Flocculibacter collagenilyticus: one gene and its partner. The protein of the gene in region 1 interacts with the protein of each later gene in a pairwise test. Links are inferred from orthologs where the notes say so. Each region holds a gene or a part of one and is shown on either strand. Other genes may lie near its edges.

Region 1 (7,914 bases):
TGCCTACTTTTCGAGTGATATTTTTTTCGTGACTACTCATGTCATCAGTCACAAATTTATCCATAAAGTCGACTTTAAAGGCATGTTTACATTGTAAAAGTGCAAATATCACTATCACTCCACCAAGTGCGGCCACTAGCCACTGTCCCCAAGCTTCTTGCATTAATCTTCCTGCCATAGATTGGCTAGTACTCGAATTTTTATCATTGCTACCCAGCAACATGTTTACCGCCAATATACCGATTGAGGCATAAAGTAACCCAGAGATGAAATAGAAAGCCCGTGTAAAAATAGCTTTAGGTTTATTATTTTCTAAACCTTCTGGATTTAACAGTCCTTGTATCCAGCGCCATGATGTGTAACAAAATAAGCACGTTGCTAAAATAGTAAGAAGTAACCTTCCAAAAGGTTGGCTTAAAATTTCTTTAAATACATTCTCTTTTGACACATCCTCAGTGCTTGCCGAACCGTAGGCAGCCAGAATGGTGAATAATCCTAAAATGCTATAAACAACACACTTAGCGCCATACCCTGCTCGCGCCACGAAGGTGATCCAGCTTGCATTACTATTCAATATCGTTCGCCTTATGAAATTAAAACGTGTTGTTAAGAATGAATGAGGAAAGGTTAGTATAGCTAAGAAAGTTAGATGTCGTAGGGAAGTAGGCTAAAGGCTTATGTTTATAAAAAAAAGCACTTCAAAAATGAAGTGCTTTTTACGTTGGTTGGAAACCTAATAGACTATTTAGTTAAGGCTATTACGCTGCTTTAGAGTCAGACTTGCTGCTCTTTTTCTTGTCTTTACCAACTTGACCGCCTTTTAAGTAGTCAGACTCAAAGTCGTCTACATTAATAGAGCGTAAACGTCCTTCTTCAGCTCTGTGAAGAAGTGCAGCTTCTTTGTCGGTAATGATACCAGCAGCTAAACCTTTATCGGCTACTTCACCAAGACGGTAGAAAGGTAGCTTCTCACCAAGGCCCAGACAGATTTTGTCGAAAATTGGCTCTGACGCGATAATGTCGTCTAACGCTTGTTCTTGCATACCAATTGCGTTGTTATCTTCACGCGTTAGGTAGATATTGCGTGCTAACGCTGTACGCGCTTCAGAAGGCGTTTGCAAGAATCTAGCTACTTTGTGATCTAACGTATCAGCAGGCTTTTGCAGTGTTTTACCTAATGGGAATAACACTAATTTAAGGAACTTACCAACTAAGCGATTAGGGAAGTTTTCTGTTAGTTCATACAAGGCATCTTGTGCTTTATATAAGCTATCTTCAGCTGCCCATTGCATAAGCACCTTGTGCTCAGCTTGGCGGCCTTCATCATTAAAGCGCTTAAGTGTTGCAGATGTTAAGTAAAGTGCACTTAAAATATCGCCTAAACGTGCAGATACACGCTCTTTACGCTTAAGGTTGCCACCTAACGTTGCCATTGCAATGTCAGATGTAAATGCAAGTGCTGAACTAAAACGTGATGCTTGTTGATAATAACGTTTAGTTGAGTCGTTATAAGGCGCACCAATGAACTTAGCGTTTGTAAGCGACAACCAGAATGAACGGAAGAAGTTACTGATGCTAAATCCAATATGACCAAATAACGCACGATCAAAGGCTTTAACCGCTTCACGATCATCTTTAATTTTAGCTGCGTCTAATTCAGCTAATACATATGGATGACAACGAATAGCACCTTGACCATAAATAATCATATTTCTGGTAAGAATATTCGCACCTTCAACCGTAATAGCAACTGGCGCACCTTGGTAGCCACGAGCTAAATAGTTATTTGGGCCCATACAAATACCTTTACCGCCGTGAACGTCCATCGCGTCGATCATGGTTTCACGCATGCGCTCAGTCATGTGATATTTTACAATAGCTGAAATAACAGATGGTTTTTCACCAGCGTCTATTGCTGCTGTACCCATTGTTGTTGCTGCATCTGCAAGGTAGGCATACCCGCCAATGCGTGCGATTGGTTCTTCAATACCTTCCATTTTACCAATTGGAAGTTTGAATTGGCGACGAATGCGGCTGTATGCACCTGTTGCTAATGCCATTGCTTTAATGCCACCAGTACTGTTTGAAGGCAATGTAATTGCACGACCAACCGACAAACATTCAACTAGCATACGCCAGCCTTGACCTGCCATTTCTGTACCACCAATGATGTAATCAAGAGGCACAAAGATTTCTTCACCTTGAGTAGGACCATTTTGGAACGGTACGTTAAGCGGGAAGTGACGACGGCCAATTTTTACGCCTTTTGTGTCAGTAGGGATTAGAGCACAAGTAATGCCTAAATCTTCTTCATCACCAATTAGCTTTTCAGGGTCGTATAGTTTAAATGCAAGACCAAGTACAGTTGCTACAGGGGCAAGTGTTATATAACGCTTGTTCCATGTAAGCTTCATACCAAGTACTTCTTTACCTTCCCATTCACCTTTACATACAATACCAAAGTCAGGTATTGCGCCAGCATCTGAACCTGCTTCTGGGCTGGTTAATGCAAAACAAGGAATTTCTTTACCTTGGGCAAGGCGTGGTAAGTAATGATCTTGTTGTTCTTTGGTACCATAGTGCTGAAGTAGCTCACCAGGGCCTAAAGAGTTTGGTACACCTACAACACTTGCTGCAACGGTGCTTTTACTCGTAATTTTTTGTAATACTTGTGACTGTGCATAAGCAGAAAATTCAAGGCCACCAAACTCTTTTTTGATAATCATCGCAAAGAATTTATTGTCTTTGAGGTACTGCCAGATGTGATCAGGAAGATCCGCATGTTCATGAGTGATTTCCCACTCGTCTAGCATGCCACATAACTCTTCAACAGGGCCGTCTAGGAAAGCTTGCTCTTCAGAAGATAAACGAGGTGCTGTGTAATTGTGCATTTTCTGCCAATCTGGGTTGCCTCTAAATAAGTCGGCTTCCCACCAAGTTGTCCCAGCATCTAGTGCTTCTTGCTCTGTTTGAGACATCTCAGGCATGATTTTGCGATACATTTTAAGTAATGGCTTAGTCATGTATTGCTGACGAATATTTGTCAGGTTAAAAGGTACCATTATCGCTAAATACACTAACCAGCCAATGATGGAAACAACGTCAAATACGGTGCCTACAATCATTAAGATGGCAGTACAAATTGTAAATGTCGTTAGGTTAGAACGGTTATATGCCAAATATCCACAAATAAGGATGAAAGACAGAAACCAAATTGCTGTTATCATAATTTCTCCAGTTTTTAGAGGTCAGACCACTAGTAATAGAGTAGAATGAATTCTGTAAACTTTCAAGCTAAATAATCATTTGTACTATAGGTTTAACGAATTAAAATAAAATGTTCTTACGGGTTGCTTTTTATTTGCTCAACTTGAGTTTAAAGAACACACCTAAGTATTATTAATACGTTCAGTTAGGAAAAAAAGATGTGTGAATTGTTAGGAATGTCGGCCAATGTGCCAACAGATATTTGTTTTAGCTTTTCAGGCTTGCTTGAACGTGGTGGTAATACTGGCCCACATAAAGATGGGTGGGGAATTACCTTTTATGAAGGAAAGGGATGCCGCTCATTTAAAGATCCACTTCCTAGTTTTGAGTCTGAAATTGCAAAACTTGTGAAGTCTTATCCGATCAAAAGTTGCGCTGTAATTAGCCATATTCGGCAAGCGAATAGAGGACGAGTATGTTTAGAAAATACCCATCCCTTTACTCGAGAATTGTGGGGAAGAAGTTTTACCTATGCGCATAATGGTCAATTAACAGGTTATAAATCATTAACAACCAAACACTTCCACCCAATTGGTAACACCGACAGCGAGTTGGCTTTTTGCTGGCTATTAAGTGAAGTCAAAGAAAAGTACCCTACAAAACCTAAAAATATGAAGTCTGCATTTCGTTATATTGCAAAGCTGTGCAGTCAATTACAAGCAATGGGTGTTTTCAATATGTTACTGACTGACGGCGTGTACGTGCTAGCATATTGTTCAAATAATTTGCATTGGATAACTCGCAAAGCACCGTTCGGCAAAGCAACGTTAATCGATGCAGAAATGATGGTCGACTTTCAACAAGAAACAACCCCCAACGACATTGTTACAGTAATCGCGACACGGCCCTTAACTAACGACGAAGAGTGGCAAAAAATGAACTCAGGCGAGTCTATTTTATTTCGTCATGGAGAAGTGGTGTGACGATGATGTGAAGGGAAATGGGCATAGAATGGTTTACGGATAAGTATAGCGAAATCTAATAGCTTTAATACGCCTATACTAAGTTGGATTCTTGATAGTTGGTTATTCCCAGCAAGATGGGTAGACACAGTGTGAATATATTACAGTTAAGTGCATTGTTAAAGGAGGTTAGAGCGCACATAAAGAACATGGCTCAATTATTACTTTTTCATAAGTGCTAGTTGCCCAGAAAAAAAGAATAACTGTAAGTTTATGATATAAATCCCATTGGTCTGCATAAAAATTCAAAAAAATTAAAAAATAGCTAAACATTTTTCGTATTCCTTGGACTTATTAAATATAACAGCATCGTTGGGTGCTAATAGAATAATAATTATACGGAAGGAACGAAAACGTGGTTGCAATTGTTTCAGGTGACGCAGCAGGTCTATTTAATTCATCAATATCATCACTCGGCCAACAAGGGGCGGTAGGTCAAGCAGGCATTGGTCAAGCCAATGAACAAGTCTTTATTAATGCCATGACAGGTAACTTAATTGTTCAAGGGCGAGATGATAAATTATCAGCACTAGGTGCAGACTTTGGTGTATTACGTACATACAATAGCTTGGGTAGCATCAATGATAACAATGGTGACGATAACTGGCGTCTTGGTTTCTTAAGTTCAGTGACTGACTACACTGGTAGTTCAGTAAAGCGTGTGACGGCTGACGGCGCGGTGCAAACCTTTACTTATAACGCCATTGAGGGCGCGTACATCAGTACCGATGGTCGTGGTGCACACGACAAAATGGTACGAGATGGTGCAGACTGGGTATACACAGAAGGAACAAGTCTTGCCTCAATGCGATATGCCGCTGATGGCAAGCTTAAGAGTATTGTTGATAAAAATGGCAAAGGGCAACACTTTGTGTATGCCAATGGTCGCCTAGCAAAAGTACTGACAGATAATACGAACGGACAAACGACCACGACGTTTAATTATAATGCCGCACAGCAGCTGGAATCGATAACACTTAATAGTGATGATGCGACGACTCAGGCAGTATACAAGTATGAATATGATACACAAGGTCGCCTAGAGCATGTACGAGTTGACTTAACACCAGATAATGCAACAGACCAAAAAGAATATGTTACAAGCTACACCTACACCAGCAACACATCAGACCAATTAAAAACCTTAACGCAGTCAGATGGTACCACGCTAACCTTTCAATACTACAATAGCGGTAAAATTCATAAAGTGACTGATGGTGAGAACCATACAACGACTTACCGTTATTCTGATAATAGCTCTACTATCACTGTTGACGGTACAGAAATAAAACTAGGTTACGATGATGAAGGAAAGCTGCTTTCACGTACGGCAACTGTTAATGGACAAGAAGTTACAACAAAGTACAGCTATGACGCGAGTGATAACCTAGAGACTATTACTGACGGACTGGACAATACGGTAACGTTTGGTTATGACGCAATGGGTAATCAAATAAGTCAGCAAGACGCGCAAGGAAATCGTGTTGAGCGAAAATTTAATATTCATAACCAATTAATCATCGAAACGGTATTTGCTAAGCCAGATCCAGATGGTAATGGCGATGAAACAGCTAGTTTACCAGCATCAACTCGCTTTGTTTATAATGACAACCATCAGTTACGCTTTATGTTAACGCCAAGTGGTCAGGTGACAGAGTACCGTTATAACACGTTCGGTCAGCGTGTTTCACAGCATGTATATACCCAAGATAACTATAATACGAACGGGTTAGTGTATGAGCAAGTGCTAGCTGAGTCAGATCTTATAGAGTGGTTGGGAGAGCTTGGCTTATTTGGTGAGTATGATGTGCAGCTTATTGGGTATACCTACGATTTTAGAGGGCAATTACATACACAAACTCATTACACGGAAGTTGATGAAAGTGGTATTGGTGTTACAAGTACAGCAAGTACTAAGACCTTTACCTATGATATGTACGGTCGCTTACTTACAGAAACTACACCTGAATTACGCCAGTCAGTACTTAATTATGATGGACTTGGTCGTATAACGCAGAAGTTTGATACTGTATTGGCAAGTACAGCAATGGAGGAGAGAACGGCGTTAGAAAGTTATGTATATGACGACGCGACCCAAAAAATTACGGTAACACAAAATAATGGTTTGGTTACTACAACCAGTTACGACAAAGCAGGACGTGCAATAGAGGTATCAGCGGGCACTGCATCTGATACAGTCGCATTCAATCAAGTAGAATATATTTTTAATGCGCAGCAACAACAAGTGGCGCAACGCCACGCTAATGGTGCAGTTAGCTACACGTTATATGATAATGCAGGGCGACTAAAATACAGTGTAGACCGAGCAGGAGCAATTACTGAGTACACCTATAATGAAGCGAATCAACTTACGACTACTACAGCGTATGCCAACCTGATTACTACAAGTGGTTGGCTATCTGGTAATTCGCTAACAGAAGCTAACGGAAATATAACTGCGGTTACGGATATAGTAGCACACATAAGTGATAGTCAGCGTGACACATTGCAAGACAGAACATTGGCTAGTTATTACGATGATAGTGGACGTAAAACCTTTACCGTCGATGCAGATGGATACGCAACAGAATATCGCTATGACGGAGCGCACCGCTTAACCCATACTATTGAATATCACCGCCCTCAGGATGTAGTGGTGAATGAAAATGGCACGCCTCAAGTAGCACCAGGTGCTGATATGAGCGCGCGTGTATCACGCAATATTTATACGCCTGATGGTCAATTATGGGCCACGATAGATGGTGAAGGCTATGTTACAGAGTTTATCTACGATAAAGCAGGTCAGCAAACGGCGGTACTGGCGTATGCAAATAGAAAGCAGAATTTAACTTCTCGTAATATTATTGAGCAAAGTTGGTCAGAGTTGCAACCCAGCAGAAACTTCTCAAAAGATAGAGTGTCGCATTACCGTTATGACGGCCGTGGACAGCTAATCGCTACTGTGAACCCTGAAGGTAAACTAACACGAACTTCCTATCACAATGATGGTCAAGTTGATAAAGTTATTGAGTATGCAGAGCGTCATGTATCAATATCTATAGGTGGTAAAGTCACACTGCCGACAAATATCACTGTAAATGATCATGTTACTTCCCATACTTACAATGACCGTGGACAACTACACAGCAAAACACTTGCTCCTCAGAATATTCGTATTGACTACACCTATAATGAACAAGGTCAGTTAATCGGCACTACGACTGTTGATACTAATGATTTCGCTTCAGCACGCACCACGCTTATTAAACTTGATGAGTTGGGACGTGAGATAGGCCGACTTGACGGTGAGCGTAGTGATGGTGTGGAAAAAACCGCAACGGCGATAGCTGAGACGTTAGCGACGTTAGTAGGGCGAGACAATGTATACGACAGTCAAGGGCGTTTAGTAAGCTCATCAGATAATGAGGGGCAGATAACGTATTTTTATTACACTATGCGCGGCGAGCTGGCAGCTACGATTGATGGTTCAGGTAATACACAGCGCATAACATACAATGCGTTTGGTGAGCAAACAAGTGTGCGTAACTATGTCACACCAGTCAATGCGTTAAATACGTTATCAGGTGGTAATATAAGTGACATTGATTCGGTGCTTACATCGCTTTCCAGCACGCATGACAATGTAATAAACAACACATACACACACCGCGGGCAACTTGATATT
Region 2 (4,710 bases), 850 kb from region 1 along the record:
TCATTAACAATATTGCTTGTGGACGATGAGGATATTGTACTGCAGACAGGCGCGTTATTATTACAACATTTAGACTGCGATGTAGTCAGCCATATTAATAGTAATGAAGCACTTAAAGATTTTGAGAGTAGACCTCAGCATTTTGACTTAATCATTACCGATTACGCAATGCCGAATTTAACAGGTTCTCAACTGGTGGAAAAATGCAAAGACATTAGGAGCGATATTCCATGTATTCTTTGCACTGGTTATTTAAGTGTTTCTAAAATAAAACAGCTTAATTTAAGTAAGTTCGAACAAATAATTACTAAACCTTTTAGATTAGAAGATCTTACAAATGCGATTACAGAAATTAAAAAGCAGCATTAGCTTTCAGACAATTCAGTGACAACGGTTACCATGGCATTTATCAGTACTGTTAATTCACTATTAGAGATGACAAAAGGTGGCATAATATAAATAAGCTTGCCAAATGGTCTCACCCAAACGCCATGGCGAATAAAACGTTTTTGTACATCAGCAACATCTACGCTTTCTTCCATCTCAATTACACCAATTGCGCCTAGCACCCTCGCGTCATGAACCTTTTTTAAAGAGGCAAGGGGAATTAAAGATTGTTTTAGTTGCTGTTCGATATGAGACACAGATGATTGCCAGTTGCTTGACTCAAGCAGGTTTAATGATGCATTAGCGACACTGCAAGCAAGTGGATTTCCCATAAACGTTGGGCCGTGCATAAGCACTCCGGCATCTCCTGTAGAGACGCCCATAGCCACTTCGTCTGTACAGAGCGTGGCTGCTAATGATAAATATCCACCGGTTAATGCTTTACCCACGCACATGATGTCAGGTGTAATGTGTGCGTGATGACATCCAAAAAGTTGCCCCGTGCGGCCAAAGCCCGTTGCAATTTCATCAGCAATTAATAATACATCATACTGTTCACATAATTGTTTTACGCTTGCTAAATAGGCTGGATGATACATCCGCATGCCGCCTGCGCCTTGTACGATAGGCTCAAGAATAACGGCTGCGATGTCGTCGTGATGATGTTGTAATAATTGCGTCATAGCAGCAACATCATTAACTAGGTTGTCAGAGGGCAGGTTTTCATCAAACTGGGTTTTAGGTGCCTCAACAAAATAATGATTAGGTAATATATCTGAGTAAATAGTATGCATGCTGTTTTCAGGATCGCAGACCGACATCGCACCAAATGTGTCGCCGTGATAGCCATGCTTAAGTGCAACCATTTTATTTTTTTGAGGCTTATTTTTTCCGCGCCAATATTGAATCGCCATTTTTAAAGCAACTTCAACGGCAACAGAACCGCTATCTGCAAGAAATACCTTGTTTAAGCCATCTGGTGCTATTTCAACTAGCTTACGACATAAATCAATAGCGGGTTGGTGTGTTAAGCCACCAAACATTACATGCGCCATCTTTGCGGTTTGTTCATGAATTGCTTGGTTTAACACGGGGTGATTATAGCCATGAATGATGCTCCACCAGCTAGACATGCCATCAATTAATTGTTCGCCAGTTTCTAACTCGATAAATACGCCTTTAGCCTGTTTTACTTGGTAAGTTGGAAGCGGCTTTAACATAGATGTATAAGGGTGCCAAATATGTTCGAGGTCAAATTGCTGATTAGTTTTCATGTATAAATAACATCCAAATGTAAACCAGTGTAACTGGTAGGCGTTGACAATAAAGAGGTTGCGGCTAGACTATCGCAAAAATTAAAACAGAACAATAGAGTTTACATACCCTTAGCATTGCCATTGAAGCGCTTCATTAAGTGCTGATAAATGCCATCAGTAATCTCGAATATATCTACAGGGATAAAACAAATGAACTCAGCTTCAATTCATTCTGAAACAGTTCAAAATACACAAGCTCACTCTTTTACAGATGATGTGCAAATTCGTCACAATTGGACACACCAAGAAATAAAAGCGCTTTTTGATCTGCCATTTAACGATCTGCTTTTTAAGGCACATACAATTCATCGTGCGTGCTTTAATCCTAATGAAGTGCAAGTGAGTACGTTGCTTTCAATTAAAACCGGTGCATGTGCTGAAGACTGTTCATATTGTCCGCAAAGTGGGCATTATAATACTGATCTAGAGCGTGAACGCTTAATGGAAGTTGAAAAAGTGCTTGTGCAAGCTAAAGCTGCAAAAGAGCAAGGCGCAACACGTTTTTGTATGGGCGCGGCATGGAGTAATCCCAAAGACCGTGATATGCCTTATATAATGGACATGGTTGAAGGGGTTAAATCATTAGGCTTAGAAAGTTGTATGACGTTGGGTAAATTAACTGCCGAGCAAGCGGAACAACTTAAATCTGTAGGCTTAGATTACTATAACCATAACCTAGACACGTCACCTGAATTTTATGGGGAAATTATTACAACACGCACCTATCAAGACAGGCTAGACACATTACAACATGTTCGTGACGCAGGAATGAAAGTTTGCGCTGGTGGTATTGTTGGTTTAGGTGAGTCACAACGAGATCGGATTGGTTTGATTAGGCAACTAGCCAACTTGCCAGTTCACCCAGAAAGTGTGCCTATTAATATGTTGGTAAAAGTAGAAGGCACACCGTTAGCAAATGTAGATGACTTAGATCCGTTTGAATTTGTTAGAACCATTGCCATTGCACGTATTGTAATGCCTAAAAGTCATGTTCGACTGTCTGCTGGAAGAACGCGCATGAACGAGCAAATGCAGGCTATGTGCTTTTTTGCTGGAGCTAATTCTATTTTCTATGGCGATAAACTGTTAACCACCGAAAATCCTGAGCAAAATGAAGACATGAAATTATTCGCAAAGTTAGGAATATCACCAGAGAAGCGTGAAGAGTTTTCTGATGAAGCGCAAGAAGCTGCATTATTAGACTCCATTGAAACCGAAAGTGATAAAAGCTTATTTTACGACGCCAGTTAATGTAAGTAATAGGACGTTAATTTATGAGTTATGGTTTTATCACTGATGCGTTAGCACAGCGGCAAGCACACGGATTACTGCGTAACCGCAGCATTGCTGAAAATATATCTGGACGTGAAATATGCCTTGAGGGTAAAGGCTATTTAAATTTTTCGTCGAATGATTACTTGGGGCTAGCTGCAAGTGATGAACTTAAGAAATTAACGGCTTCATTCGTCGGGGGGCAATCTTTTGGGAGCACAGGCTCGTCTTTATTAACCGGGTACCACCAATCACATCATCATTTAGAGCGCTTATTGTGTGACTGGTTAGTACCTGATCACAGTGATGAGTATGCGGCTTTATTGTGCTGTTCAGGGTTTTCAGCCAATGTGGGAACAATAAAAACACTGATGAATGATGCTAATGCTGTGCTAATTCAAGATAAGCTAAACCATGCAAGCTTGATGGATGCCGGTGTTGAAGCTAACGCAAAAATGTTGCGCTTTAAACATAATGACATGACACATTTAAACGCCAAGCTAAATGCACTGCCAACATCTGAAATAGCAACATCACGAGCGATGATTGTCACTGAAGGGGTGTTTAGTATGGATGGCGATCAAGGTAATTTATCTGAGATTGCCAAATTAGTAACCCAAAATAAACACACATCCAAAATTGATACACTTTTTATGGTAGATGATGCCCATGGAATTGGGGTGTTAGGCGAAAGAGGAAGTGGCACTGCACATGCACATGGCCTATCAAGTTCAGATATAGATGTCCGCATGGTTACATTTGGGAAGGCGATTGGTACAAGTGGCGCGGCAATTGTTGCTAAAAAACCACTAATTGAATATTTGCTCAATTTCAATCGGCATTATGTTTATAGCACTGCTATCAGTCCTTTAATGGCCAATATTACAGCTGCAAGTATTCAGATAATACAACAACAGCAATGGCGACGAGATAAATTACACAGCCATATTTCATTGTTTCAATCACTCATGTCGAACTTTCAGCATAATGATGCTTATCCATCTTCAACAACAGCCATACAACCAGTGATAATTGGTGAGGCAGATAAAGCGCTAAAGATAAGTGAATATTTGAGAAATAATGGCGTATGGGTTAATGCAATAAGGCCGCCTACCGTACCAAACGGAAGTGCTCGATTGCGTATTACCTTAACGGCGAATCATACCGAACAAGATATTTATACCTTATGCCATCATTTAAATAACGCAGCTGATAAATTTTTATGCTAAATCAAACCAAACCAAAGTTAACAGAATCTTGTACCTCATTATTACAAGCAGAAGAGTCTGCATTTAATAAACGTAAGGTAGAGCGTGCTTTTGAACATGGCGTTGCAACATACGAACAAGCTAATACAGTACAACGTGTGTCAGCAGAAAAGTTATTAGCACAATTACTTAAAGCGAACACTAGCAAACATAAAGCTAACGTATTATTGGATTTAGGGTGTGGGAAAGGGGTCAATACCGTATCACTTGAACGGCACTGCGAAACATTGCTTTCGGCAGATATTACATACTCTGCTTTACGCAATATAGATAATAAGATAAATAAACAACATTTGCTTAATACCGATGCCGAGTCATTACCGCTTCAATCCAACACGATTGACTTGGTTTATTCTAATTTGATGTTGCAATGGACCAATAACCCACAGCACGCACTAAACGAGCTCGTGAGAGTGCTAACTCATGGTGGGCGTGCACACGTATCAACGCTAATTGACGGGTCGTTA

Evidence for each region. The genes of interacting proteins can lie anywhere in the genome.
Region 2: the proteins of HUU81_RS11210 (region 1) and bioB interact in binary tests that used the Escherichia coli proteins (3 or more experiments, as listed by UniProt). The link is inferred for Flocculibacter collagenilyticus from one-to-one orthologs.

What each region holds. Positions count from the first base shown.
Region 1 is NZ_CP059888.1:2,531,550-2,539,463, reverse strand. The notes cover bases 2,579-5,307. They hold HUU81_RS11210 (class II glutamine amidotransferase), read left to right. Parts: upstream 2,579-3,425; coding sequence 3,426-4,190; downstream 4,191-5,307. Other genes in these bases: HUU81_RS11205 (putative Ig domain-containing protein), read left to right, coding at 4,585-5,307; fadE (acyl-CoA dehydrogenase FadE), read right to left, coding at 2,579-3,227. Also shown: HUU81_RS11220 (DUF1206 domain-containing protein), read right to left, coding at 1-574; more of fadE, read right to left, coding at 759-2,578; more of HUU81_RS11205, read left to right, coding at 5,308-7,914.
Region 2 is NZ_CP059888.1:1,686,442-1,691,151, forward strand. What follows is about bases 1,018-3,903. They hold bioB (biotin synthase BioB), read left to right. Parts: upstream 1,018-1,853; coding sequence 1,854-2,954; downstream 2,955-3,903. Other genes in these bases: bioA (adenosylmethionine--8-amino-7-oxononanoate transaminase), read right to left, coding at 1,018-1,661; HUU81_RS07565 (aminotransferase class I/II-fold pyridoxal phosphate-dependent enzyme), read left to right, coding at 2,978-3,903. Also shown: HUU81_RS07550 (hybrid sensor histidine kinase/response regulator), read left to right, coding at 1-369; more of bioA, read right to left, coding at 366-1,017; more of HUU81_RS07565, read left to right, coding at 3,904-4,204; HUU81_RS07570 (methyltransferase domain-containing protein), read left to right, coding at 4,198-4,710. UniProt on the Escherichia coli protein: Catalyzes the conversion of dethiobiotin (DTB) to biotin by the insertion of a sulfur atom into dethiobiotin via a radical-based mechanism.